Regions from separate parts of the Bacillus sp. MT94 genome, predicted to be linked through region 2. Evidence: predicted binding sites of a transcription regulator. Region 2 holds the regulator's gene; each other region holds the start of a gene.
The links. The regulator NrdR, encoded in region 2, represses ribonucleotide reductase genes. The targets are predictions, from matches to a motif close to AACACNATATATNGTGTT.
Positions count from the first base shown of each region.

Region 1: the regulator NrdR is predicted to act here: its motif matches at 3,045-3,062, upstream of AC1Q51_RS25580 (anaerobic ribonucleoside triphosphate reductase).
Region 3: the regulator NrdR is predicted to act here: its motif matches at 2,786-2,803, upstream of nrdI (class Ib ribonucleoside-diphosphate reductase assembly flavoprotein NrdI).

Region 1 covers NZ_JBXAEZ010000010.1:17,428-25,188, reverse strand. Annotated here, with positions in the region: gene AC1Q51_RS25600 (glycoside hydrolase family 18 protein) at 36-1,328, opposite strand; gene AC1Q51_RS25595 (acyl-CoA thioesterase) at 1,438-1,857, shown strand; gene AC1Q51_RS25590 (HesB/YadR/YfhF family protein) at 1,884-2,174, opposite strand; gene plsY (glycerol-3-phosphate 1-O-acyltransferase PlsY) at 2,283-2,879, opposite strand; gene AC1Q51_RS25580 (anaerobic ribonucleoside triphosphate reductase) at 3,105-4,961, shown strand; gene nrdG (anaerobic ribonucleoside-triphosphate reductase activating protein) at 4,958-5,410, shown strand; gene AC1Q51_RS25570 (response regulator transcription factor) at 5,429-6,106, shown strand; gene AC1Q51_RS25565 (S1C family serine protease) at 6,310-7,551, shown strand; gene AC1Q51_RS25560 (CoA-binding protein) at 7,631-7,761, shown strand, end outside.
Region 2 covers NZ_JBXAEZ010000002.1:848,589-856,349, reverse strand. Annotated here, with positions in the region: gene polA (DNA polymerase I) at 1-1,840, shown strand, start outside; gene mutM (DNA-formamidopyrimidine glycosylase) at 1,853-2,683, shown strand; gene ytaF (sporulation membrane protein YtaF) at 2,756-3,388, shown strand; gene coaE (dephospho-CoA kinase) at 3,440-4,042, shown strand; gene AC1Q51_RS10140 (glyceraldehyde-3-phosphate dehydrogenase) at 4,152-5,180, shown strand; gene speD (adenosylmethionine decarboxylase) at 5,571-5,954, shown strand; gene nrdR (transcriptional regulator NrdR) at 6,238-6,699, shown strand; gene AC1Q51_RS10125 (replication initiation and membrane attachment family protein) at 6,852-7,761, shown strand, end outside.
Region 3 covers NZ_JBXAEZ010000003.1:89,390-97,150, reverse strand. Annotated here, with positions in the region: gene AC1Q51_RS12225 (hypothetical protein) at 1-140, shown strand, start outside; gene AC1Q51_RS12220 (histidine phosphatase family protein) at 229-831, shown strand; gene AC1Q51_RS12215 (GNAT family N-acetyltransferase) at 867-1,445, opposite strand; gene ykzS (protein YkzS) at 1,780-1,974, shown strand; gene AC1Q51_RS12205 (hypothetical protein) at 2,057-2,374, shown strand; gene nrdI (class Ib ribonucleoside-diphosphate reductase assembly flavoprotein NrdI) at 2,852-3,211, shown strand; gene nrdE (class 1b ribonucleoside-diphosphate reductase subunit alpha) at 3,198-5,282, shown strand; partial or broken gene AC1Q51_RS12190 (ribonucleotide-diphosphate reductase subunit beta) at 5,437-6,015, shown strand; gene AC1Q51_RS12185 (GIY-YIG nuclease family protein) at 6,205-6,978, shown strand; partial or broken gene AC1Q51_RS12180 (ribonucleotide-diphosphate reductase subunit beta) at 7,108-7,503, shown strand; gene AC1Q51_RS12175 (GntR family transcriptional regulator) at 7,719-7,761, shown strand, end outside.

The sequences.
Region 1 (7,761 bases), on a different contig from region 2:
TTTAGCAGTAATATGAAAAAAAGGGCTGACTTTTGTCAGCCTTTTTTCGTAATCGTAAAATTTTCAACGAGTAAACGCCAATTTTGCGGGAATGGTAAACCGATTTTCCAGTAACTAATACCGCCTATACCTTGTTCTTTCATTAAATTGAATTTACTTTGAACAGACCGTGAATCTTCAAACCAAACTTCGTGTTGCACGCCGTTTTCATCAAAGTAATTAAAATGAGGAGCTTGGGCTGTGAAATCATAACGAATAGGAACATTATATTTACGAGCTAGTGCAACAGCTGCGACAGAGCTAATTGCTTTTGCGGGTGGATTTCCTTGTTTAAATGGAAGCTTCCAATCAAACCCGTATAAATTTTGCCCCATCATAATTTTTTGTGGAGGCATTTGAGATTTTGCATATTGAAGTACTTCTTTCACTGGACCGATAGGAGAAATCGCCATCGGTGGACCGCCTTGCCATCCCCAGTCATATGTCATAATGACGACGAAATCAACAATTTGCCCTTGCGCTTTATAATCGTGAGCTTCGAAAAATTTTCCCTTTTGATTTGAACTTGTTTTCGGTACGAGAGTTGTGCTCAATGTGTACCCGCTAGGTAAGCGTGTTTTTACATTTCGTAAAAAGCGATTATACGCCTCGCGGTCTTCAGGTGCTACACTCTCGAAATCGAAATGAATGTCTCGCATGCCATATTTTTGAGCTGTTTGCAAAATGTTAGTAATGAATTTGTTTTGAATCGTTGCGTCGCGTAAAATAACTGATGTTAGATCGGCACTGAAATTACCATTTTCAATATTTGTAATAACGAGCATAGGGATTGTTTTACCTTGCGTTGCAATATTAGCAATTTTAGCTGTTTCAGTAGGTTCTTTTAATGTGCCATCTCTTTTTGCCTCAAAACTAAAATAGGCTAAGTATGTTAAAAATGGATTGATGGCGCGTGTCGCATTAACTAAACTCTCTTTAATCGGTATAGTTGAAGGTTGTAAATAAGCGATGGATTCTACAGCTCGTTTTGTGCCTTTTGGTACATATAATTGTTGTCCGACATGGAGAATAGATTTTAAAGATAAATTATTAACTTTAGCTAAACTAGCGAGGGGGACATTATATGTTTGAGAAATTCGATATAGGCTGTCACCAGGCTGTACATAATAATTATTTCCTTTCGTATTAACGATAAGTGCCTGACCAACAACGAGCGTTTCAGCTGGATTTAGTCCATTGTCTTTTACTATTTCGTCAGGTGTTGATCCATATTTTGATGCCAAGCTATATACGCTATCACCACTACGAACAGTTACAATTTGAATCATATGCTGGCTCCTTTCAGTAAAAGATTCACTGTTTTTATTTTATTTTTGATGTCACTGTATTATGATTAAATGTATGCAAGGTAGCAGAAGTGAAAGAAGGCGAATACATATGTTTGTAGCAGAACATGAAGTTGAAATCCGTTATGCGGAAACAGATCAAATGGGTGTTGTTTACCATTCAAACTACTTAGTGTGGCTTGAGTTAGGTCGCACGAAACTTATACAAGATTTAGGTTTTTCATATGTTGAAATGGAGAAAGAAGGAATTATTTCTCCTGTGTTAGATTTACAAATTTCATATCGTAAAGCGATGCGTTATGGAGAAAAGGCAATCGTAAAAACATGGGTAGATACTGTGAGCCCGCTTCGCGTTGTATATGGATATGAAATATATAATGGTGATGGTGATCTTTGTATTACTGCAAGTACGACGAATATTTGTGCGAAAAAAGAAGGATTCCGCCCTGTATCATTTAAAAAGTTATATCCTGAGTGGTATGCGAAATATGAGGAAATTAAGAAAAAATAAAAAAGCGTGGCAGAAGCCGCGCTTTTTTATTTTTCATAATTAAATTGTGGGAAGTCTTCACCTTCATTAAGTGTAACAGATAAATTATGTCCATCGAAGAACCATTCATCATCGCCTTCAATAAAGAAGTTAATACCTTCTTCTTGAATTTGAACAGCAGGGTGTGCAGGATCATCTTTACGAATACCTAAAGAAAGTCCTTTTTGCACAGTACTGCAACCACCGTATTGTACGAAAAAGCGTAGTGTTTCATTTGATTGTAAGTTTAATTCAGTTTTATACCATTGTGCTGCTTCTTTTGTTACGGAAAGATTCATGTATAGTTCCTCCAAGTTATGTTGCTTTTTCTTTAGTATAAAAAATAACGCAAAAAGACGCTATTAATATGCTTCACGTTTTCTTTTTGCGTTATGTGGGTTACGATCTTATTTTTGCTTTTTTGAAAAGTTTGCTTTTGGTTCAGTTTTATTTATAATTCGTCCGATATTTGCACGGTGTTTATAAATAACCATACCTGCTAATAAACACATCGCAATAATGAAGATTTTATCCCCGCTAACAATGGATGCAATAACAGCAACAACTGCTGTTACCATAGAAGAAAGTGATACGTATCTTGTTGTAAATAAAAGGGTGAAAAATACAACAGCCAATATTGCAAAAACAACTGGTGAATAGCATAATAGCACCCCAGCAGAAGTTGCAACTGCTTTACCACCACGGAATTTCGCGAAGATCGGGTAGACATGTCCAAGAACAGCCGCTAACCCGAACCATAGTGGGTGAATATCTAATCCGAAAATCATTGGTAGACTTGTTGCTAATGTCCCTTTTAAAATGTCAGCAATTGTAACGGTAAAACCTGCTTTTTTCCCTAATGTACGGAATGTGTTTGTTCCGCCTAGATTACCGCTCCCGTGCTCACGAATATCGATTCCGTAGCCAATTTTTCCAACAACTAGTGCAAATGGAATCGAGCCAAGCAAGTAGGCAACGATAAATAAAAGATATGTAGTAACCATAAGTTCAGTCTCCTTTATTCAAATGTGTTGATAAAGGGTAAAAAGAGTTTTTCCCGTATATTGTACCATACATTTGTAAAGAGCACATTTCTTTTTTGTAAATGAAAAATTCATTATTTCGTGAAAAAAATTTCACAGTAATGTTACATTTCTCACAGAAACAGCAAGACTATATGTAGTAACATTTTAATCAAAAGACAACAACATATTGGTGGAGGGTTATAAATGTTACAAAATAATACACGTGGAGAAGAATTAATGAAAGTGTTCGAGACGATAGTCCACGGCAATGAACAAGATTTAATGCAAGAAAATGCAAATGTAGACGGCCGCTCTCCAATGGGTGTAATGGGAACGTTCGCATCTGAGAGTGCAAAATATTATGCTGTTGAGAATTTATTGTCAGATCAAGTGAAAAAAGCGATAAATGAAAATATATTATATCCACATGATTTAGATTTTTATGCGACAGGAACGACGACTTGTTCGCAAATTCCGTTAGCGCAAATGCTTGCTAACGGTTTTCATACTGGACATGGACATATGAGACAACCACAAGACATTAAAAGTGCATTGGCTCTTTCGTCTATTATTTTTCAAGCGAATCAAAATATGCAGCATGGCGGTCAATCGTTTGCACTCTTTGATATTGATTTAGCACCTTATGTACGAAAAACAATTGAGAGACATAAAAAACGATTACAATCATATCCGCTTACGAAAGAACAAATAGAAGAATTTGCATGGAAAGAAACGGAAAATGATACGTATCAAGCGTGTGAGGCTTTCGTTCATAATTCGAATAGTATGCATAGTAGGGGCGGAGGACAAGTCCCGTTTATTTCTATTAATTACGGAACAGATACATCAAAAGAAGGAAGAATGTTAATTAAACAACTATTAAAAGCAACACAAGCTGGACTTGGTAAAGGAGAGACACCAATTTTTCCGATTCAAATTTTCAAGATGAAAAAAGGTGTGAATTTTGAAGAAAGTGATCCGAATTACGATTTATTTGAATTAGCATTAGAGACAACTGCAGAGCGATTATTCCCTAACTTTTCATTTTTAGATGCTCCGTTTAATGCAGTGCATTATGATGGAAGACCAGAAAGTGAAGTATGTTACATGGGATGTCGTACCCGTGTTATGTCTAATATACATGGAGAAGAAACAGCGATTGGTAGAGGGAATTTATCATTTACGTCTATCAATTTAGTGAAATTAGCGTTAATTAGTGGTTCAAAAGAAGCATTTTTTGAAGCGCTAAACTACTATTTAGATTTAGGAATTAAGCAGTTATTAGAAAGATTTGCGTATCAATGTACGAAGCGAGCAAGAGATTTTCAGTTTTTATATTCACAAGGTGTATGGCGTGGTGGAGAAACATTGCAGCCTGAAGACTCCGTAGCTTCGATTTTAAAACAAGGGACGTTAAGTGTTGGTTTTATCGGTCTTGCGGAATGTTTAGTAGCTTTAACAGGAAAGCATCATGGGGAAGATGAAGAATCATGGAAACTTGGGTATGAAATTATTTCCTTTATGAGAGATAGAATGGATAAAGCGACAGAAGAACATCAACTGAATTTCTCGATAATTGCAACTCCAGCAGAAGGATTATCAGGAAAGTTTGTGAAAAAAGATAGAGAAGAATTTGGCGTAATTAGCGGTATAACGAACCATAATTACTATACGAATTCATTCCATATTCCAGTTTATTATAACATTCAAGCGATAAATAAAATCCGTTTAGAAGGCCCGTTCCATGCTCTCTGTAATGGAGGACACATTACGTATATTGAACTGGACGGAGCAGCGATGCATAACAAAAAGGCATTAAAACAAATTGTACAAGCCATGGCAGAACATGGCGTTGGATACGGTTCAATTAATCATCCTGTTGACCGTTGTAAGTGCTGTAGTTATCACGGGGTTATTGGAAATGAATGTCCAAGTTGCGGGAATGAAGATGAGGCTAATATAGAAAGAATTCGCCGCATAACAGGCTATCTTGTAGGAGATATGTCGAAGTGGAATAGTGCGAAACGTAGTGAAGAGATAGATCGGGTGAAACATAAATGAAAGTGATGAATATTATTCATGATAGTGTAGTAGATGGAGAAGGATTGCGGACAGTCGTGTTTTTTGCGGGCTGTCCGCATCGTTGTGTCGGTTGCCACAATCCGAAATCGTGGAATATTTGCAACGGAACGGAAATGACAGTAGAAGAAATTGTGAAAGAGATTGCAAGTAATCCATTAACTGATGTAACATTTTCAGGTGGAGATCCATTTTTTCAAGCTGCTGAAGTGAAAAAGGTAGCAAAAATCGTGAAAGATTTGAAAAAAAACCTATGGATGTATACAGGTTATACGTTAGAAGAGATACAGAGTTCTCAAAATAATGATATGATAGAGTTGTTACATTATGGGGATGTTTTAGTCGATGGAAGGTTTGAAATTGAGAAAAAAGATTTAACACTTCCATTTCGCGGAAGCTCCAATCAACGTATTATTCGATTGAAAGAGTAAAAAGGCGGGATAGATTATATGAATAAAACAGTATTGCTTGTTGAAGATGAAAGAAGATTACGTGAAATTGTTAGTGATTATTTTCGTAATGAAGGCTTTGAAGTAATCGAAGCAGAAGATGGGAAAAAAGCGTTAGAGTTATTTGCAGAGCATGAAATTGATTTAATTATGTTAGATATTATGTTACCGGAAATAGATGGATGGTCTGTTTGTAGACGAATTAGAAAAGAATCAGCAGTACCAATTATTATGTTGACAGCGCGTTCGGATGAGGATGATACATTGCTAGGTTTCGAATTAGGTGCAGACGAGTATGTAACGAAACCATTTAGCCCGAAAGTATTAGTAGCTCGTGCAAAGACGTTATTGAAACGTGCGGATGGTGCGGTAGGAGTAGCGGAAGAAAATGCTATGTCTTTAGCTGGAATAGAAGTGAATCGTCTATCTAGAACTGTTTTAGTAGATGGAGAAGAAATTATATTGACACATAAAGAATTTGAACTTCTTGTGTATTTAATGGAGAACAAAGGAATTGTGTTATCACGTCAACATTTATTAGACCAGTTATGGGGATATGACTATTACGGTGATGACCGAACGGTTGATACCCATATTAAAAAACTTCGAAATAAGTTAGGAGATAAAGCGAAGCATATCGGTACTGTTATTCGAGTTGGTTATAAATTTGAAGAATAATCTAGAACGATTTGTGTAATTTAGCCTAGGAAAATGGCGATTTTATACTCTCTTTTGAAGGTAGAATGTACAAAAAATACTTTTCTTGTCTACAATGTTAGATAGGAGTATTTTTTTAATTGGATTTCACGATGAGTTCACAAGAAGGACACAAAACGTGACTATACTGAAAATACGAATTCACCAGAGAGGGGAAATAAAACATGGGATATTACGACGGACCAAATTTAAATGAAGAGCATAGTGAAACGAGAGAAGTGAGAAAATCAGGTAGTAAAAAAGGCTATTTCTTCACAGGTTTAGTGGGAGCTGTAGTCGGAGCGGTTTCGATTAGTTTTGCAGCACCATATATGCCATGGGCTCAAAATAATGGAGCACCAGTATCATCATTTAGTTCGGATTCAAAAGTAGAAGGTACTGTAGTTCCTGTTGTAAATAAAGCGAAAAATGAAACTGATTTACCTGGTATGATTGAAGGAGCGAAAGACGTTGTTGTAGGTGTTATTAATATGCAGCAAAGTGTTGATCCATTTGCAATGCAACCGACAGGTCAAGAACAACAAGCTGGTTCAGGATCAGGTGTTATTTATAAAAAAGCAGGAAATAAAGCATATATTGTAACAAACAACCACGTAGTAGATGGTGCAAATAAACTTGCTGTAAAACTAAGTGATGGTAAAAAGGTAGATGCAAAGTTAGTAGGGAAAGATCCTTGGTTAGATTTAGCTGTTGTTGAAATTGACGGCTCTAATGTGAATAAAGTTGCAACTTTAGGTGACTCAAGTAAAATCCGTGCGGGTGAAAAAGCAATTGCAATCGGTAACCCACTAGGATTTGATGGAAGTGTAACGGAAGGCATTATTAGTAGTAAAGAACGTGAAATTCCAGTTGATATTGATGGCGATAAACGACCAGATTGGCAAGCACAAGTTATTCAAACAGATGCAGCGATTAACCCAGGTAATAGCGGTGGTGCATTATTTAACCAAAATGGTGAAATAATTGGGATTAATTCAAGTAAAATTGCACAGCAAGAAGTTGAAGGAATTGGATTTGCTATTCCAATTAATATCGCAAAGCCAGTTATTGAATCACTTGAAAAAGACGGAGTAGTAAAACGTCCAGCTCTTGGAGTAGGTGTCGTTTCGTTAGAAGATGTGCAAGCTTATGCAGTCAATCAATTGAAAGTACCGAAAGAAGTAACAAACGGTGTTGTATTAGGTAAAATTTACCCAATATCACCGGCAGAAAAAGCTGGTTTAGAGCAATATGATATTGTAGTAGCATTAGATGATCAAAAAGTAGAAAACTCACTTCAATTCCGTAAATATTTATATGAAAAGAAAAAAGTAGGCGAGAAAGTAGAAGTTACATTCTACCGTAACGGTCAAAAAATGACGAAATCGGCTACTTTAGCAGATAATTCAGCTACAAAGAATCAATAATCGAAATAAAAGAAAGTCTCTTTCATATTGAAAGAGACTTTCTTTATCGGCTATACTAAAGGAATAGGAGGGATTAATTATGACAATTGAAAACCCAACTCGTACGGAAATTGGTGAAGTGTTAAAGAGAAGCAAAACAATTGCGGTTGTTGGATTATCAGATAAGCCAGAACGTACATCGTATATGGTTTCAAAAGCAATGCAAGATGC
Region 2 (7,761 bases):
AGCAAGTGATGTGATTCCAATGTTCGAGAGTTTAGGATTTACATCTCTTTTAAATAAATTAGGCGTTACGCCAGAAGAAACAGCTCCAGCTGAATTAGATGATATTACATTTGATATTGTGGAAGAAGTTACAGAAGAAATGCTTCAGCAAGATAGTGCGCTTATCGTAGAAGTGCAAGAAGATAATTATCATAAGGCGGACATTCAAGGCTTTGGTATTCAAAATGAAAATGGTTGCTACTTTATTCAGAAGGATATTGCTCTTGCATCGGATGCATTTAAAGCATGGCTTGCAAATGGAGAAATGAGAAAGCATACATTTGATGCGAAGCGAGCAATCGTTGCACTGAAATGGAATGGGATAGATATGCAAGGGATTGACTTTGATCTATTAATCGCTGCTTATTTACTTGACCCGGCTGATACAGATAAAGATTTCCGTACTGTAGCGAAAATGAAAGAAACGCATGCTGTGAAATCAGATGAAGAAGTTTACGGAAAAGGTGCGAAGCGTGCTGTTCCAGAGTTAGAAGTAGTAGCGGAGCATGTGGCTCGTAAAGTGCATGTATTATATGATGTAAAGCAAACATTCGTTGAAGAGTTAAAGAAGAATGAGCAATATGAACTGTTTACAGAGTTAGAACTGCCACTTGCGCGTGTATTAGCTGATATGGAAGTAAAAGGTGTAAAAGTTGATACGGAGCGTCTTCGTAATATGGGAGAAGAACTCGCAGGTAGATTAAAGGAAATGGAACAGGAAATTTATAAGCTTGCGGGAACAGAATTTAATATTAATTCACCGAAGCAGCTTGGTGTAATTCTGTTTGAGAACTTAAACTTACCGGTTATTAAAAAGACGAAAACAGGTTATTCTACGTCAGCTGATGTATTAGACAAGCTTATGGATCGCCATGAAATTATTCCAAACATTTTACATTATCGTCAATTAGGGAAGCTAAATTCAACTTATATTGAAGGTTTACTGAAAGTTGTACATGAAGATTCATCTAAAATTCATACTCGCTTTAATCAAGTGTTAACGCAAACAGGTCGATTAAGTTCAACGGATCCGAACTTGCAAAATATCCCGATTCGATTAGAAGAAGGAAGAAAGATTCGTCAGGCATTTGTTCCATCAGAAGAAGGTTGGATTATGTATGCGGCTGACTATTCACAAATCGAACTGCGTGTATTAGCTCATATTGCAAATGATAAAGGGCTAGTTGAAGCATTCCAGCATGACATGGATATTCATACGAAAACAGCTATGGATGTATTTGGCGTTGAAAAAGATGAAGTCACTTCAAATATGAGACGACAAGCGAAAGCTGTTAACTTCGGAATTGTGTATGGTATTAGTGATTATGGTCTTTCACAAAACTTAGGAATTACAAGAAAAGCAGCAGCGGAATTTATTGAAAAGTATTTAGAAAGTTTCCCTGGTGTACAAGAATATATGGAGGACATCGTAAAAGATGCGAAACAAAAAGGATATGTGGCTACATTATTAAATCGTCGCCGTTATATTCCAGAAATTACGAGTCGTAATTTCAATTTACGTAGCTTCGCTGAGCGTACAGCGATGAATACACCAATTCAAGGTACTGCAGCAGATATAATTAAAAAAGCGATGATTATTATGGCAGATCGTTTAGAAGAAGAAGGATTACAAGCGCGTCTTCTTCTGCAAGTACACGATGAATTAATATTTGAAGCACCAAAAGAAGAAATTGAAAAATTAGAGCAGCTTGTACCTGAAGTAATGGAGCATGCAATTGAACTCGCAGTTCCGCTGAAAGTTGATTATTCTTACGGTCCAACTTGGTACGACGCAAAATAAGGAAGTGATGAAATGCCTGAATTACCAGAGGTTGAAAACGTCAGACGGACACTTGAAAATCTTGTAACAGGAAAAACGATTGAAGATGTTATTGTTACTTATCCAAAAATAGTGAAACGACCGGATGATGCAGAAATCTTTAAAGAAATGCTAAAAGGCGAGAAGATTGAAAATATAAAGCGAAGAGGAAAGTTTTTGCTTCTATATGTAACAAATTATGTTATTGTTTCACATTTGCGTATGGAAGGTAAGTTTTTACTACATCAAGAGGACGAGCCGATTGATAAACATACGCACGTCCGTTTCTTATTTACAGATGGAACTGAATTACATTATAAAGATGTGAGAAAGTTTGGTACGATGCATCTCTTTAAGAAAGGTGAAGAGATGAACCAAATGCCTCTTGCTGACTTAGGTCCGGAGCCGTTTGATGCTGAAATGACACCACAGTATTTACAAGAAAGATTGCAAAAGACAAATCGTAAAATAAAAGTTGTGCTATTGGACCAGCGTCTTTTAGTAGGGCTTGGAAATATATATGTAGATGAAGTTTTATTCCGTTCTCAAATTCATCCGGAACGAGAAGCTTCGTCTTTGACAATAGAAGAAATTGAGCGAATTTATGAGGCTACCGTTACAACGCTAGGCGAAGCAGTGAAGCGTGGCGGAAGTACAATTCGAACGTATATCAACTCACAAGGGCAAATTGGTTCGTTCCAAGAACTCCTAAATGTATACGGAAAAAAAGGAGAACCGTGTGTAACTTGCGGTACGATATTAGAAAAAACAGTTGTTGGCGGAAGAGGAACGCATTACTGCCCAATTTGTCAGCCAAGAATATAGAAAAGAGATAACATCGGATAGGCATTTGTCATATACATACAGCAGAGCTATGTATAAGGGAGGAGCTTACCGATGTACCTTTATTTATCTCTTATTTTATTAGCTTTTACATTAAGCTTAGATAGCTGTAGTGTAGGGCTAACATATGGTTTAAGAAGCGTAAGAATTCCACTAAGATCAATTATAATTATCGGAATGTGTTCAGCGGCTGTTATGCTTGTTTCAATGGGAATTGGACATATGATCGCGAAAGTATTTTCACCTGTTATAGCAACGCGTATCGGTGGGCTTGTTCTTATTGGAATAGGGATTTGGGTATTGTATCAATTTTTTCGAAGTGAAAAAAAAGAAGAACCGAAGCAAGAGGAGAAGGTCTGGAAATTAGAGATTGCCTCGCTAGGGCTAGTGATTCAAATTTTACGGAAACCGACTGTAGCAGATTTTGATAAATCAGGCACCATTTCTGCAGGAGAGGCATTGCTTCTTGGTATCGCTCTTTCTGTAGACTCATTTGGTGCCGGAATTGGTGCATCTTTATTAGGGTATGCACCCGCTATGATGGCGATATTAGTAGCGATTATGAGTTCTTTGTTTTTATTTATTGGAATGAAACTTGGAACGGTTTTATCGAATATGAAGTGGTTACAAAAATTTACATTCCTGCCTGGGGTATTACTCATTATAATTGGAATTTGGAAAATGTAAGTATGGGCGTGGAACATTAGTTTCGCGCCTTTTATTATGAGGAGGCTTATTATGACAGTAGTAATTGGATTAACAGGAGGCATTGCAAGTGGAAAAAGTACAGTATCTCAAATGTTTCGTGAACTAAGCATACCGGTTATTGATGCAGATATTATTGCACGAGAAGTTGTAGAGCAAGGAAAACCAGCATATAACAAAATAGTAGAAGTATTTGGAACGGAAGTGTTACAAGAAGATGGAGAACTAGATCGTCCAAAACTGGGAAGTGTCGTTTTCTATAATGAAGAAAAACGATTGCAGTTAAATAAAATTGTTCATCCTGCAGTGCGTGAGGAAATGAATAGGCAAAAGGAGATGTACATAAAAGAAGATATGCAAGCGGTTGTGTTAGATATTCCTCTCTTATTTGAAAGCAAATTAACAAGTCTTGTTGACCGCGTTTTAGTTGTAGCAGTTAAGCCGCATACGCAATTAGAGCGTTTAATGAAACGAAATAACTTTTCAGAAGAAGAAGCAACAGCTCGTATTCAATCTCAAATGCCGTTAGAAGAAAAAGTGAAAAATGCAGATGAAGTGATAAATAATGATGGCACAATTATGGGAACGAAAACACAATTGCAGGTAATTTTAAAGAAGTGGAACATTATTGACTAAAAAATTGTGAAATTAATGAAAATGCTTAGTGACATATCTTCTTTTTGTGTTATACTATTATTGGGATTGGAGATAAATAGTATAACGCATTCAAGGGGGATAACATATTATGACTCGTGTGGCAATTAATGGATTTGGACGTATTGGGAGAATGGTATTTCGTCAAGCAATAAAAGAAAGCGCATTCGAAATTGTAGCAATCAATGCAAGCTATCCATCTGAAACGTTAGCACACTTAATTAAATATGATACAGTTCATGGCAAGTTTGACGGAACAGTAGAAGCATTTGAAGATCACTTATTAGTTGATGGAAAAATGATTCGCCTTTTAAACAACCGCGATCCAAAGGAATTGCCTTGGACAGATTTAGGTGTTGAAGTTGTAATTGAAGCAACTGGTAAATTTAATTCGAAAGAAAAAGCAATTCTTCACGTTGAAGCTGGAGCGAAAAAAGTTATTTTAACAGCGCCTGGTAAAAATGAAGATGTAACAATTGTAGTTGGTGTGAATGAAGACCAATTAGATATTACAAAACATACTGTTATTTCAAATGCATCTTGTACAACAAACTGTTTAGCGCCTGTTGTGAAGGTGTTAGATGAGCAGTTTGGAATTGAAAACGGTTTAATGACGACAGTTCACGCTTATACAAATGACCAAAAAAATATTGATAACCCACATAAAGATTTAAGAAGAGCACGTGCTTGCGGACAATCAATCATTCCGACAACGACAGGTGCTGCGAAAGCGCTAGCAAAAGTTCTTCCGCACTTAAACGGAAAACTTCATGGTATGGCACTTCGTGTACCAACACCAAACGTGTCTCTTGTGGACTTAGTAGTAGATGTAAAACGCGATGTGACAGTTGAAGCTATTAATGATGCATTCAAAACTGTTGCAAACGGTGCGTTAAAAGGTATTGTAGAATTCAGCGAAGAGCCTTTAGTATCTATCGACTTTAATACAAATACACATTCAGCTATTATCGATGGTTTATCTACAATGGTAATGGGTGATCGTAAAGTGAAAGTACTTGCTTGGTATGATAACGAGTGGGGCTACTCTCGTCGTGTTGTAGATCTTGTAACGTTAGTTGTTGAAGAGTTAGCGAAACAAGAAAATGTGCAACACATTTAAGTGAATAAGGGAGGAGAGGGCAAGGCAATATTTGCCCTCTTTTTTTATTTTTTTCTGAAAAGGAAAAAAATTATATAAGTATATTTTAAAAAGTGGACATACCACGAAACGTTGTGATTACTGCATTTGTGAATCGTTTATTTTTTTTAGGGAAAAGTAAAGAGGAAAATATGACAGAAAATCGAAAAAACTGTTGTTGCAAAATGAAAATAAACAAAGTATACTAACACTCGTAAACTTAAGAGCTGAGGTACGTAGTCACTACTTAAAGGGTTAGGACCTCTCTGGACTAACTTTCCCCCGTGGTAGTGGAGCAAGCCAAATTGCAAATTAGTTTTCAATTCGAACAGTTAGAATAAATTTACAAGGGGGAACTGTAGAATGGATACTATGGATACGATGGGTCGTCACGTGATCGCTGAACTTTGGGATTGCGATTTCGACAAGCTTAATGACATGCCGTATATTGAACAATTATTTGTGGATGCAGCACTAAGAGCTGGTGCTGAAGTGCGTGAGGTTGCTTTCCATAAATTTGCACCACAAGGTGTAAGTGGAGTAGTAATTATCTCAGAATCACATTTAACAATTCATAGCTTTCCGGAGCACGGTTACGCAAGTATTGATGTTTATACTTGTGGGGATCGTATTGATCCAAATGTTGCTGCAGAATATATTGCAGAAGGTTTAAACGCGAAAACGCGTGAGAGCATCGAGCTTCCTCGAGGCACTGGTAGCTTCGAAATTAAGCAGAGAGAAACAAAAGCTCTTTAAAAAAGAACATAATTGATTTAAAATGTAAAGAGGTGTATAATGCACCTCTTTTTTAGTTTATAAAAAAGGAAAAATATAACGTACTCGTTAGTTGAATACATTGGACTCTTGCAAATGAGGTAGTGCCCTATATACCATCTTATTTTTAAGTATGAGATGATAAAGTGATGCGCTGAAACTTAAAGTGGTAAGAGAGTTAGAATGAGTTATATAATATTGTATATATATTTTAGGTGAATTGAGTAGAGAAAAATAAAGAGTATAGTGTAAAGGAGTGAATGAATTGCGTTGTCCATCCTGTTCTCATAATGGTACAAGAGTGTTAGATTCGCGTCCGGTAGACGAGGGGCGCTCTATTCGAAGAAGAAGAGAGTGTGAAAGTTGTTTAAGTCGCTTTACGACCTTTGAAAGGGTAGAAGAGTCACCTCTTATCGTTGTTAAAAAAGAAGGCACACGAGAAGAGTTTAATAAAGAAAAGATTTTACGCGGTTTAATTAAAGCGTGTGAAAAAAGACCAGTATCTTTAAGACAATTAGAAGAAGTAACACAAAGCGTGGAACGTGAACTGCGTAATTTAGGTATATCAGAAGTGAAAAGTGATATGATTGGTGAAATTGTTATGGAAGAACTTCGCGATATTGATGATGTTGCTTATGTACGTTTTGCTTCTGTATATCGTCAATTTAAAGATTTAAATGTATTTATTGAAGAATTAAAAGATATACTGCAAAAAGAAAGAGAGTAGAAGTTGTATTTTATTCTCTTTACATACCGTAAGTAATAGGATAAGAGAGCTAGAAGCGAAAGCTAATAGCTCTTTTTCACTAAGAATTTATATAATGAAGATAGAAGGAATGAAGTAGAGGATAGATTGGATGAGAGAAAGGAAAAGCAAGAATGGAAAAACAGTCATGGATGGAGCTATTGCCGATTGATCGTTATAAAGTAAGTGCGAAAGGGCTACTGCATAATTACGACCGAAAAGTATTGACGATGTTGTATCAGCCGTTAATAGGTAGTAGAGCTTTTAGCTTATACATGACACTATGGGGGGAGCTAGAGCAAGATCGTGTATTTGGAAAAGAGAATACACATCATTCCCTTATGGTGACTATGCAAATGCAACTTCCTGAAATATATGAGGAACGAGTAAAGTTAGAGGCAATTGGGCTTTTGAAGGTATATATTAAGAAAGAAAAAGATATTCGAATGTTCATATATGAGTTGCAACCACCTTTATCTCCGAAGCAGTTTTTTGATGATATTGTTTTAAGTATCTTTTTATACAATCGATTGAGTCGGACAAAATATAATCAAGTAAAGCAATATTTCTTAGAAGAAGAATTTGATTTTGCTTCTTATGAAAATGTTACGCGCTCTTTCAATGATGTGTTTGGTTCGTTTAATCCAGGACAGCTTGAGCATGCGCAAGAAGACCTTCGTATTCCAAAAACGACAACTATGCCAAGTAACGAGAAGGGAGACGCTCCGAAAGTTTGGAATGATTTCTTTGATTTCTCTTTATTTGTAGATGGATTGTCCGCTCTTGTTCCTAAAAAGGCGATTACAGATCAAGTAAGAGACTGCGTTATAACACTTGCTTACGTGTATGGTGTAGATGTGTTATCGATGCAAAATATCGTTCTTGGTGCGGTGACGGAGATGCAAACAATTGATATGGAAAGGCTTAGAAAAGGAGCGCGCGATTGGTATCAATTTGAAAATGGTCAAGCATTACCGGTACTAAGTGAAAGAGTACAGCCTCATGCTGCACGTACGATGAAAGAGAAAGAGCCTTCATCACAAG
Region 3 (7,761 bases), on a different contig from region 2:
GGAGTGTTATAGCTTTAATTTTATTTTTATTTTCTTATATGCATTTAAAAAAGATTCGTCAATATGATACGAGTACATATTTTGATGGGATGGATGGTATCCATGCTTCGATAACGCATGATAGTGGTGGGGAGATGTAAAGGTATATGACTTTCTTTTCTTGCGTGGTATGATGTTTAGAACTAGTGCATAATAGAGTTCGTAAGTGATGAATGGAGAGTGAAAAGAATGAAGATTTCTTTTATTCGTCATGGTTGTTTAGGTCGTATAAGAGAACCGATGACAATTAATTCATTTCACGAATGGATGAAACAGTATGATTCCGAGTCAATGATACAAAAAGCTAAAATGCCGATAGAAACAATAGAGGCAATTGAAGCAGCGAAATTTGTCTTAACAAGTGATCAAAGGCGTGCTGTACAATCAGCAGCTGAATTAACGGATTCTTTATCTTTTATGCAAAACTCTCTTTTTAGAGAAGCTGAAGTTCCTTCATACTTTTTTGCTCCGAAGTGGTTGAAATGCACAATTAAGGTATGGATGTTCATTGGGCGCACATTATGGATACTTGGCTACCATAAAGATGTTGAGTCTTATAAGGAAGTAAGAGAGAGGGCAAAGCAAGCGGCTTACCTGTTACATCGTTATGCTCTCGTACATGGAAGTATTGCTCTTGTAGGTCATAATTATTTTAATTCGATGATTGGAACGGAGCTGAGGGCAATGGGATGGTCTGGTTCTCCTATTTTGCATAGAAAGCCATGGGGATGTACAACATATACGTTTCACGAGGCGATGGATGGAAATATATTAAATACGAATTTAACATAAAAGCACACGATTTATATAAATCGTGTGCTTTCTTTTTAAGATATAGAAATTTTGACGTTTAATGGTTTTACGAGATGAGCATAAGGTTCGCCTACTAGCATAACAATTTCATCTTTTTTATAACCTAACTTTTCGTATAGTGAATAGGCGCGTGTGTTTTCTAAATTAACAAGTAAAGCGATTTTTTCATGCCCTTTTTCAGTTGCATAGATTTCGGCAGCTTCAATTAATTTAGAACCAATACCTTTTCCACCGTGTGCACTTGAAACTGATAATGTATCAATGTAATACTCATCAAGCTCAGCTTCTTTTTCTAACGTAATTGATTCATCTTTATGTAATTCTCTTAAGTGATGTACAATTGGTGCGTCAAGCTGTGTTGCTTCACTACCGTGATAAGCGACAATAATTCCAACTGCACTCTCGTCTTGTTCATAAATAAAACAGTTTTCGTAGCTCAGACGGTTATTTTCTTTTGAGAACCATGTCTCAAGTCCTAGTAATACTTCTGCTTCAACTGTGCTACCTGTGATTTTTTCAGCAATTTCATGCAGAGCATTATACAATAAAGGAGCTATTGCCATTGCATCTGTCTTTTTTGCTTTCCGAATCATAGTATCCCTCCTAGTTCTATTTGTATATTGTAGCATAGTGGTATGGAACTTTGCATAATTGAATGCCGAAATGTTTGATATAGAGAAGTAGCTATGTTAGTATATGATATTTAGTGGACATATAGTAAAACGATATTGTTTGCGAAATAACGAAAATAAAATCATGGCATAACAACAAGATAAAGTGAAATGTTAATCAGTAAGATTTTTTGTTCATTCCACGACTGATTAGTAGTCAACACCAATCGGACTACCCGCAAATAGCGGGATAATTTTACAGTTGTTGACCTATAGAATATACGATAGAATAAAATATTGCAGAGAGGTGAAATACATGGATAAAGAATTAGCAAATACAATTTTAGATCAGCTGAAAAATGGTGAAATAACGGAGTATGTTGTTACGAAAGATGTATTTTATACGTTCAGAGAAGTTGTTGTAAATAGAGAAGACTTTAAGCATTTCATTGGTAACGCACAGCGAGGCGGGCAAGTGATTTATACATATTCAGAAACGCCACGTTCATAAAGGGGAATTTTGATCAGCAGGGCATCCTTCACCAACTGGACGTTTAATGCGGGATAAATAAAAGATAAAGGAGAGGGGAATTATGGGCGATTTTAAACAAGGCATTTTACCACATTGGGATTATATGTGGAAAGATAGAGCCGGCAATAGATTTATGGGAATGGTTATGTATCCAGAGAAACGAAAATGTTCAGCAAAAATGCTTCAGAAAATAAAAAGAGCATATGAAGAAGCGATAGAAATTAAAGTAACTGTACAAGTTCAACATACATATCAGTATGTAGAAGGAATGATTGTATACTTTGATGAAGAGGCTCCTGTATGTACAATGCTTGATAAAGATGAAAATCCACATCACATATTTGTAAAAGATATTTTGCGTATTGAGCACTCTGAATAAACTTTTCATAAATAAATTGAAGTTCCATAATAATAATCTTTTTCTATAATAGTTATCTTTTAGTATGTAACGAGAGACGAAAGTATATGTATAATATATTTAATAAGGTAAATTTGATAAATGTAATCGTTTTTTAGAGCAGATTATCGTTTCATATCTGTTCTTTTTTGCGTGATGCTAGAGAAATATATTTCTTCAGCATCTACCGTTTTATGACAAAATATATTGTTAACTTTTTTAAAAATAAGGTTAAATTCGTTGACAACTTTTTTGAAAAGCACTTTATTGACATGAGTTTTAGAATGTTGTTTCATAGTCATTGTATTGAAAAAAAACGGCTATCATGTCGAAAAGTAAAAGTTAAAAAAAGAAAGAATTTATACATATATCTTGTGTCTTATTTTGAAACGTAATACAATATATAGAGAAATCAAGAACAACATATAGAGAATATAGATTTGAGAGGGAGGGTCGGAAATGTTAGTTGCATATGATTCTATGACAGGAAACGTGAAGCGTTTCATTCACAAATTAAATATGCCGGCCGTTCAAATTGATGAAGATCTAGTAATAGATGAAGACTTTATTCTTATTACGTATACAACAGGTTTTGGCAATGTACCAGAACGTGTTTTAGACTTTTTAGAGCGCAATAATGAAAAATTAAAAGGCGTATCTGCAAGCGGCAATCGTAACTGGGGAGACATGTTCGGTGCAAGTGCTGACAAGATTTCTACTAAATATGAAGTGCCTATTGTATCAAAATTTGAGTTATCTGGAACAAATAACGATGTAGAATATTTTAAGGAAAGGGTGCGGGAGATTGCGACACATTGAACTGAATAATGAAATCACGCAAATGCAGGACGGTTTTTATCAGCTTCATAAAGATAAAGAGGCATTAGAAGTCTTTATGGAAGAAGCTAGAGAGAATACCGTTCCTTTTAATAGCGTGGCAGAGCGAATGGAGTATATGAAAGAACATGATTACTATTACAACGTTCTGGACGAGTATAGCTTGGAGGAAGTAGAGGAAGTATATAACATCGCTTATGGTGAAAACTTCGAGTTCCAATCTTATATGGCAGCATCTAAGTTCTACAAAGATTATGCGTTAAAAACGAATGATCAAAAACAATACTTAGAAAGCTATGAAGATCGTGTAGCAATTGTTTCATTATACTTAGGACGCGGTGATGTTTCGAAGGCAAGACATTTCGCAAGCATGATTGTAAAACAAAACTACCAACCAGCGACACCAACCTTTTTAAATGCGGGAAGAAGCAGAAGAGGAGAAATGGTGTCTTGTTTCTTGTTAGAGATGGACGATAGCTTAAATTCGATCGGCTTTAACATTAATACTGCGATGCAATTATCGAAAATCGGCGGGGGAGTAGCTTTAAACTTATCTAAGCTACGCGCACGTGGTGAGCAAATTAAAGGTATCGACAATGCTGCAAGTGGTGTAGTACCTGTTATGAAATTGCTTGAAGATTCGTTTTCATATGCGAATCAACTTGGCCAACGAAAAGGTGCCGGTGCAGTATATTTAAACATTTTCCATTGGGATATTATTGAATTCCTTGATACAAAAAAAATAAATGCCGATGAGAAGAGCCGTATTCAGTCTCTATCAATCGGAATTATCGTTCCAAGTAAGTTCTTTGAGCTTGCTGAGAAAAATGAGCCTTTCCATGTTTTCGCACCTTATACGGTTTATAAAGAATATGGCAAGCATTTAGATGATATTGATATTGATGAAATGTACGATGAATTAATGAGCAATCCGAAAGTGAAGAAGAAGCCACTAGATATTAGTGCACGTGATATGCTTATTAAAATCGCTATGATTCAGCTTGAGTCTGGTTACCCATACTTAATGTTTAAATCAAATGCAAATAATCAACATCCATTGAAGGATATTGGAACTGTGAAGATGTCGAACTTATGTACAGAAATCTTCCAGCTTCAAGAAACTTCAGAAATAAATGATTACGGTACAGATGACATTATCCGTCGTGATATTAACTGTAACTTAGGATCGTTAAATATCGTAAACGTAATGGAAAATAAAGAAATTCGTGAAGCGGTTCATGCAGGAATGGAAGCTTTAACAGCTGTTTCTGATATGACGATCATTCCGAATGCACCAACCGTGAAAAAAGCAAATGACGAGCTTCATTCAGTTGGACTTGGAGCAATGAATTTACACGGGTATTTAGCAAAAAATAAAATCGCTTATGAAAGTGCAGAAGCGAAAGAATTCGCTCGTACATTCTTTATGATGTTAAATTACTACTCTATTGAGAAAAGTATGGAAATCGCTACAGAAAAAGGCGAGACATTTAAAGACTTCGATAAATCTGATTATGCGAATGGCACATACTTTGAAAAGTATGAAACGACAGATTACAGCCCAGTAACTGAAAAAGTTCAGCAACTATTTGAAGGAATTCATATTCCAACAAAAGAAGATTGGACAAGTTTAAAAGAGCAAGTGCAAAAGAATGGTTTATACAACTCATATCGTCTTGCCATTGCTCCAACACAATCAATCAGTTACGTTCAAAATGCAACTTCAAGCGTAATGCCGATCGTAAGTCAAATCGAATCAAGAACATATGCGAACGCGACAACATATTATCCAATGCCGTATTTATCAAAAGATACGTTCTGGTACTATAAATCTTCTTACGATATGAATCAGTTTAAATTAATTGATTTAATCGCAGAAATTCAAGAACATATTGACCAAGGAATTAGTACAATTCTTTACGTTAATAGTGATATTTCAACACGTGAATTAGCACGTTACTACATCTATGCACATAAAAAAGGCTTAAAGAGTCTGTATTATACGAGAACACGTAAATTAAGCGTGGAAGAGTGTGTGGCGTGTACCGTTTAATGGCATATTGCCATACTAAATGAATAACCCAATAGTATGAGCAGGGTTATGAACCCTGCTCATACTTGGTTTGTTCTACTAAACGGTTAGCTTTTCATTGTTAGATGGAAATTTAACCGTTCAGTAGAACAATAATAGATATAGGGGTGATTCAATGCGCGCTGTTAACTGGAATAAAAAGGAAGATGATTTCAGTTTAATGTTTTGGAAGCAAAACATCGCTCAGTTTTGGACAGAAGAAGAAATCGCGGTTTCGTCTGACAAAAATACTTGGGTGCAATTATCGAAAGAAGAGCAAATTGCTTATAAGCGTGTATTAGGTGGTTTAACACTTTTAGATACGAAACAAGGTGGCGAAGGAATGCCACTTGTACTTGTTCATCTTGAAAATTTACAAGCGAAAAGTGTATTAGCTTTCATGGGAGCTATGGAAGAAGTACATGCGAAAAGTTATAGTCACATTTTCACAACATTAGCTACAGAAGAAGAAATTGATGATATTTTTGACTGGGTAGACAATCATCCGTTACTTGAGAAAAAAGCTGGTATTATTACTAGTTACTATCGTCGTTTATTAAAGCCTGAAGTAACGAAAAAAGAGTTATACATGGCAATGGTAGCAAGTGTGTTCTTAGAAAGTTACTTATTCTATAGTGGATTCTTCTATCCACTTTACTTAGCTGGTCAAGGTAAACTGACGGCAAGTGGTGAAATTATTAACCTTATTATCCGTTAACTTATGGCGGCTTTTGGTAGAGATACCAATTGAAAAACCCTTTTAATTGCTGGGACCCCCTATTGTAAATTTATCTGTATTATTATTGATGAATATATGCATTCAGGTTATTCTCTAACTATCAATAGATGGAAAGGAGAATAGCTGATAGGGCAATCAGCAGCGAAGCCTTTATCTAGCGATAACATGTACGGAATTTACTATTTAAAAATCAATGGGAAGTATTATATTGGTAAAGATGTGAACGTTTCAAATTTAAAACGAATTAGGGAACATATGTGGATGTTAAAGAGTGGTACACATTATAATAGGTATTTACAAGCAGTATATTGTAAATATGAATCCACTTTAGAATATGGAATTCTAGAGGAAATAGAATGTTCATTGGAAGAATTGAGTGAGATTGAGCAACAGTATATTTGGCTGTATGATTCTTATAATAATGGCTATAACTTGACATTAGGCGGAGAAGGATTGGGTGGAATTAAATTCACTGAAGAACAATTAGAGAAGAAAAGGCAACGTGTTATAGGTGAAAAAAATCCACAATCAAAAATTACAGATGCACAATTTTTTGAGATTGTAGAACTACTAAAGTGCGGAAAGACAAATCCAGAAATTGCTGATATGTATAATCTTCATCCTAATTATGTATCTTTAATTCGACATAAGAAACGTTATAAATATCTTTGGGGAAAAGTACAAAATTATTTGCCGGTTAAATCTGAACACCAACTGAAAACAAGGGGACGTGTTACTCTTGAAATGTTTTTGGATATCGTTCAGATGCTACAAGCCGGTGAATCTAATGCATCCATTGAAAGAAAACATGGGTTATCGAGCGGCACAGGAAGCCATATCAGACATCGAAAACTGTATAAACAGTGGTGGGTGCGATACGTAGATAAAGGAACGTTCAACGACTATCCCAATGGCGGTGAAATTCCGCAAGAGGAGTAGGGCCAAGCGGTGGGTGAGAATCCCTTAAATCGAAATGGAGGGCTACCTGAGAAGGTAGATGATATAGTCTCTTCTTACAGGAAACTGTAAGCTGTATAAACGGCATAGGAGTAGCGAACTTATGTGAAGGTAAAGGATGAGTCAATTCACGGCGTATTCGTCGGTATTTTAGCACAACAAATCTTCGCAGAACTTTCTGCAGAAGAGCAACAAGAAGTGCAAAAAGAAACACAAGAGTTATTAATGGAACTATATGAAATTGAAATGGCCTATACAGAAGAAATTTACACTTCTATCGGTCTTGTAGAAGATGTAAATCGTTTCGTTCGTTACAATGCGAATAAAGGGCTTATGAACTTAGGACTTGAGCCGAAGTTTGAAGAAGAAGAAATTAACCCAATCGTTTTAAATGGTTTACGTACAGATACGAAAAACCATGATTTCTTCTCTGTAAAAGGAAATGGTTACGTAAAAGCAACGAACGTTGAAAAGTTAGCTGACGATGACTTCGTGTTTAACTTTTAATATAGGATTATAAAGAAAAGCTGTCTTATTCATTGATAAGACAGCTTTTCTTTATAATTTTGTTTACATAACACTATTATTTCTATATAGCGATTTATGTTTGGGAAGTTCTATTCGGTTAACGGATAGAACTTTTTGTAATTAAATGGGTATTTACAAACTTTTTGTATCAGTGTATTATTTAACTGGTACACCGATACAAAAGGAGGGAAGAAATGAAAATAGAGTTTTCTCCAAATACACCAATTTACATTCAGG